Regions from separate parts of the Cytobacillus sp. IB215665 genome, predicted to be linked through region 2. Evidence: riboswitches for the same ligand, from Rfam matches in the RefSeq annotation. Region 2 holds a riboswitch; the other holds the start of a gene.
The links. A riboswitch is a leader RNA that binds a small molecule or an ion and turns the genes downstream of it on or off. The one in region 2 is predicted to bind thiamine pyrophosphate.

Region 1: it holds a riboswitch for thiamine pyrophosphate, as region 2 does, so the genes downstream of both, thiC (phosphomethylpyrimidine synthase ThiC) here and tenA (thiaminase II) in region 2, are expected to answer to the same signal.

The regions. Positions count from the first base shown of each region.
Region 1 covers NZ_JAXBME010000012.1:100,961-104,179, forward strand. Annotated here, with positions in the region: gene SLH52_RS14905 (hypothetical protein) at 129-338, shown strand; gene SLH52_RS14910 (DUF1798 family protein) at 445-813, shown strand; TPP riboswitch at 888-1,002, shown strand; gene thiC (phosphomethylpyrimidine synthase ThiC) at 1,180-2,946, shown strand; gene SLH52_RS14920 (hypothetical protein) at 3,053-3,219, opposite strand, start outside.
Region 2 covers NZ_JAXBME010000015.1:119,380-122,598, reverse strand. Annotated here, with positions in the region: gene SLH52_RS17070 (ABC transporter ATP-binding protein) at 1-371, opposite strand, end outside; gene SLH52_RS17065 (ECF transporter S component) at 386-967, opposite strand; gene tenA (thiaminase II) at 1,115-1,798, opposite strand; TPP riboswitch at 2,053-2,159, opposite strand; gene SLH52_RS17055 (purine/pyrimidine permease) at 2,267-3,219, opposite strand, start outside.

The sequences.
Region 1 (3,219 bases), on a different contig from region 2:
TAGTTTTGTCAATCGTGGAGGTGTAGAGCTTAACATCACGAAACTATAACGTATAAGTCAAATGAAGATATGTTTAGCTCAATGATTGTAATGTAAGTTAAATATACTGACGAGGAGGAAGAAGATAAATGGAATTGACCAATAAAGAATTGCAGAATTCGGTGTTTGATGAATTGCTTGAGTATCTTGAATTAATAGATCAAAAGCTCGTTAATCATGTTGAAGAACACATAGGTGTATATGTTGAGCAACAACAAAGGAATATTAAAACTATATCCAATAACCTTCATAAAATAGAAAATATATATGACCATAACATCATCGACATTGCACTCTAATCCCACATAGAAGTTCAGCAAAAGATTCCCTCGCTATCCTTTCAATCAATCCATTAAATTGATATAATATTATTGGAACTTAAGTAGATTAATTGGAGAAAATAATATGGAAAATTACGAAAAATTAATAAAATTAACAAACATGTTAAAGACATTTAATAATAAATGCATAGGTATACTGGAGCAAAGAAAAGAGCTTACTCATGTTGAAGTTGATTTTTATCGTGAGGTATATCCGTTTGCTAATGAAGTTAATAAAATTCTTGATATGTGGAAAACCAATGCTTTCCAATGGATTAATGAACAAAACCCTAAGTATATTTATCCATTGCAAATTGAATCGACTATTGAAAATTTACAAACATTGTCTGTTCAAGTTTTTTATAATGAAGGTAAAGGGAAGCGTTTGTTAAACCTACATCAATCAGTTGATTATTTATTGAATGCGATGATAAGTGAACTTAAAGAAAAATAATAAATTGTATAATTTCTTTTTTCTCTATTCACAACAATATTAATTGTGTTATAGTATTAACGATAACAACATATGTTCACTACTAGGGGGGTCCAATAGCTTGGACTGAGAGAAGAACGCGTTAAAGTTCTTTGACTCTTAGAACCTGATCTGGCTCATACCAGCGTAGGGAAGTAGAATTCGACCAGCTTATTGTTACTTTAGCTATGTCATAAATTACTTTCAACAAAAGGGTTCTCAATTTTGAGAACCCTTTTTTAGTTGGTATGGGTTAGCAACTTCATAAGGTAGTTGGAATATGTACACTTTATTCAGACCGACTATCTGACAGTTGATTCATTCATATTATTGAGGAGGAATTTTCAAATGACAAAAGAAAGTATTGCACAAAATATGACATTTCCATGTAGCAAGAAGGTTTATGTACAAGGGCATCAAGCTGACGTAAAAGTTCCGATGAGAGAAATTGAGCTTCACCCTACTAGTGGCACTTTTGGCGAGGAAGAAAATGAGCCTGTGAGAGTATACGATACGAGCGGACCGTATACAGACGTTGCATATGATGTTGACATAAGAAGGGGTCTTCCAAAGCTACGAGATGACTGGATTATTAAACGAAATGATGTAGAACAGTATGAAGGCCGTGAAATAAAACCAGAGGATAATGGATATTTAGAATCAGATCCTCGTTCAAACCTTGAACAGTTTCCACATATTAATAAGCAGCCTCTACGAGCAAAAAGTGGTGGATGCGTTACACAATTGCACTATGCAAGAAAGGGTATAATAACCCCTGAAATGGAATTTATTGCTATACGTGAAAATATGAGCCCAGAGTTTGTGCGAGATGAAGTAGCTAGTGGACGTGCGATCATTCCAGCAAATATTAATCACCCAGAAAGTGAACCGATGATTATAGGGAAAAACTTCCATGTGAAAATTAATGCGAATATTGGCAATTCCGCCGTCTCGTCATCCATCGATGAGGAAGTAGAAAAAATGACATGGGCTATTCGTTGGGGTGCAGATACGATGATGGATTTGTCTACAGGGAAAAATATACATACAACGAGAGAATGGATTATTAGAAATGCACCAGTTCCAGTCGGAACAGTTCCTATTTATCAAGCGCTTGAAAAAGTAAACGGCATTGCAGAAGACTTAACGTGGGAAGTATATCGTGACACATTAATTGAGCAGGCTGAACAAGGTGTAGATTACTTTACGATTCATTCAGGGGTACTATTGAGATATATACCAATGACTGCAAAGCGTACGACAGGAATTGTTTCTAGAGGTGGTTCCATTTTAGCGCAGTGGTGCTTAGCACACCATGAAGAAAACTTTCTATATACTCATTTTGAAGATATTTGTGAAATCTTGAAAACATATGATATATCAGTTTCTTTAGGTGATGGTCTCCGTCCAGGTTCCATTGCTGATGCAAATGATGAAGCGCAGTTTGCAGAATTGGAAACATTGGGTGAATTAACGAAAATTGCTTGGAAGCATGATGTTCAAGTGATGATTGAAGGACCTGGTCATGTTCCGATGCATCTTATAAAAGAAAATGTGGATAAACAACAAGAAGTTTGTCATGATGCGCCATTTTACACACTAGGACCATTAACGACAGACATTGCGCCTGGCTATGACCATATTACTTCTGCAATAGGTGCTGCAATGATTGGCTGGTTTGGAACGGCGATGCTTTGCTACGTAACACCTAAAGAACACCTAGGCTTACCGAACAAAGAAGATGTTCGCGAAGGAGTTATTGCTTACAAAATTGCCGCGCATGCAGCAGATCTTGCGAAAGGACATCCAGGTGCTCAAAAACGAGATGATGCACTTTCTAAGGCACGCTTTGAATTTAGGTGGCACGATCAATTTAACCTTTCGTTAGACCCAGAGCGAGCACGTGAATATCACGATGAAACATTGCCTGCCGAAGGTGCTAAAACAGCCCATTTTTGCTCAATGTGTGGACCTAAGTTTTGTTCAATGAGAATATCTCAAGATATTCGAGATATGGCAAAAGACCAAGGTAAAAATGAGTCTGAAGTGATAGAAGAAGGAATGAAGCAAAAGGCAGAGGAATTTACGCAAACAGGGTCCAATATTTACGGCTAAATCTTCTATATAGTGAGAAGTAAGCGAATAGCGCTTACTTCTCACTTGTTTTTACTATGAACTTTCATTAAATACTCTTATTTCCACAGAATATTTCTAACAAAACTTACTCCTTTTCAACATGAATTGAAACTGGACGTTCTTTCCTCGTAGCTACTGTTTCGATTGCAAATTCTGCTTCTTCTTTATGTTTTGCTGCTACATTTTGTCCGAATTTATGTTTGGTGTTTTTATAACCTTTTCGTTTATGATTAAAATGTTTACCACGACCCA
Region 2 (3,219 bases):
ACTTCAAGCTCCACCATACTTACATATTCTCGAATTTTTTCGGGCATATCCTTGCGCTTAACCCTCAAATTTTCCAACACAAATGCAATTTCTTCATCAACGAAAGGCATACAAAATTGCGTGTCCGGATCTTGAAAAACATATCCCCATGATTCTGGTGTAATAATTTCATCAGCTTTAATAGGTACTTCAATTGAATTTGGAATGATTCCTGATAACACTTGCAAAAGCGTAGATTTACCGCATCCCGAAGGTCCTAGTATTAATACTTTTTCCCCTTCATAAAAAGAAGAGGAGACATCTTTAAATAATAAAGATGCACTCCCAGTAAACTTTAAACGTAAGTTTTTCACACTTGTGATTTCTTGCATTTATAACACCTCAACTACTTATCCAACGCATCATAGTCTTCTTTTGATGCAGGACGAACTAAGTTTGTAACACCAGTTGCTTCCAAAGCCTTAACGAGATAATATGCAAAAACACCAGCTATTATAATCCCACTGATTACTCGGAATCCAATGAATAAAGTTAAATTCCACGCTGCTAAATCACCTATATACCCTTTGTAATAATCCATCCCTATTGATGCTACTGCCGATGCAGCACCAGCAAGTGATGCAATTAAGATATCGTAGCGTTTATAACGCGCTGCAGCAAATATTAGTTCTGCAGCTAATCCTTGTAACAACCCATATAGCATTACTTCTAATCCGTATTCAGATCCCATGATAAATTCACCAGATGCAGCGGCCATTTCAGCAATAATTGCCACACCAGCTTTACGAATAACCAAAAAGGCAACAGTTGCTGCTATAAACCACATTCCATATGCAAGCTGATCTACTTGTAATCCAAATGCACCTATCGTTTCATAGAATGTTCCCCATAATTTGTATACGATTCCAAATACGATTGCAATGACTATTGTAACTAAAATATCAGTTAATTTTAAACCTTTGTTCATAGTTATTTCCTCCTATCTTTAATATCAATCAAAAACGCTCTAAGTTGTTTTCCAAAATTACAAGCCAAAAACGAGAATTTTGCGATTGTCATCGTTTTATATTAGATAAGAGACCTTAGCAAAATTTTCTCACCTGTCTAACATGCTTTATTTGGATGTTGACATTGCTGAAATAGGCCAGGTTTCTTGTGTATATGCCATCTCCCAAAACATTAATTCATATTGACTACTAATGATAAAGTGCTCCTGCATTTTTTCTCTATCAGCTTCTGTTACTTGATCAGCAATGTCATCAAGCAAATCGATGACTTCTTCAACTAATTTGCGAAACCAATCACCACCATATGTTTGAATCCATTGTTGGTATATAGGTTCAGTTGGATTTGCATGAACAAGCTGCTCTCCAATCTCATAATATAACCAGTAGCATGGTAACAAAGCAGCAATCGTGTCGCCTATATGCCCAGTATGTGCTGCACGATACATATGAGAAGTGTATGCGTATGCTGTTGGTGCTGGTTTAAAATTAGCTTTTTCTTCTTCGGTGATACCTAGCTGAACCATAAAGTTCTTATGAAGAGATAATTCAGCTTCATTCGTACCGATCGCGTGAGATGCCATTTGGCTCACTATTTTTAGATCAGTTGCTTGTGATGCTGCTAATGTTTGCACTCTTGCAAAATGACTTAAGTAATAAGAATCTTGTAGAACATAATAGCGAAAGCGATCCAATGATAATGTCCCATCTGCAAGCTCTTTCACAAATGGATGATCAAAACTCTTCTGCCAAATTTGGTCTGCTTCTTCTCTAATTTTTTTGGAAAACTTCATGATAAATTCCACCCTTCTTTTATAACATTCGCTGCACTAAGAGTAAGGCACCCTTGTGATACAAAAGATGAAGTGGAAAATTTCTTGACAGCATATTGCCTATCCTTGTCTTTGTTTTCGCATATAACAAAACATAATTATAATAAATAGTAAAAGTTCATGAATAAATAGCTTTGTTATAAAGGCATTAGAAAACAAAAACCACTCTACAGATAGAGTGGAATTAGACGAATTGGAAAATGTTATCCAATATGTTTGTCATCAATCCACTTCCCTACGCTAGCATTAACTAGATCAGGTATAAGGGTTAAGGCAGCAAAGCCCCTCTCAGCAAACGTGATTTGCACCCCTAGTGGTAAGCGATATTTAATTTCACATACAACCTTACTATACTTTTATTATTTCCACAAGCAAAAGATTCCTACATACTTACTTCAATATTTTCCCTTTTACCCAATGTGATATAAATTAATATGACACAGAAGTTTGTTTTTTTATAACTTGATCTAAAGTAATACATATAACTGTGCCTACTACTAATCCGTTATTTATAATTGGTCTTAACATGGATGGAAGTTCATTTATTGCTTGTCCAGGAATAAACAATAAACCAATGCCAACCAATAATGAAAGCCCGATAATAAAATATTCTCTATCTCCTAATTGTGTAGATTGGTAATCTTTTAAAGCTAAACCAATCATGATAGTAAATGGGTAGAATAAGATTGCATACCCAACTGGTTCGGGAATCATAGCAGCATATGTAGTAAACATTGGAATGAAACTAAGTAATATAATAAATACATTTCCTAAAATAAATGGTAAGCGATTAATTATTTTGGTCATTGCAATAAATCCCGCTGATCCAGAAATTGGTACACTGCCTATTGCAGAAAAAATACCACTTAACCATTGGTTTATCCCCATAATAAAGCTTGCTTTATTGTAGTTTACAGCTTCATAATTTTTTGTATGTTCTTGTAGCTCTTTTTCCACAACATAAATCGAGGCAAGCATATTTGTTAATAATAGTAAGCCTATCATAATGGAAGTAATAATCATACCGCTATTCAATTGTGGTATTCCCCAAGCAAAGATCTGTGGTACCGAAATACCATTTGTAGTTGGCGGAATACTTTTTCCTAGACGAAGCACAGCAAACAGCAGTGATCCAATGAGTAAACTTAGTAAAACAGAATATCTTCGAAGAAATGGGACACGACTTTTTGCCAATAATATCGTGATAATTAAAACACAAACCGCAGGTATAGCAACTGAAAAGTCTACTGAATCTTGTTTATACCCTATTCCAAAAATACCGTTCATAAATGCACCACTTAGTTGTGCAACTAATAATAATAAATAAGTTCCAGTGACAATTGGAGTAAACAGCTTCTTCAAATGATCGATCAATTTAAAAA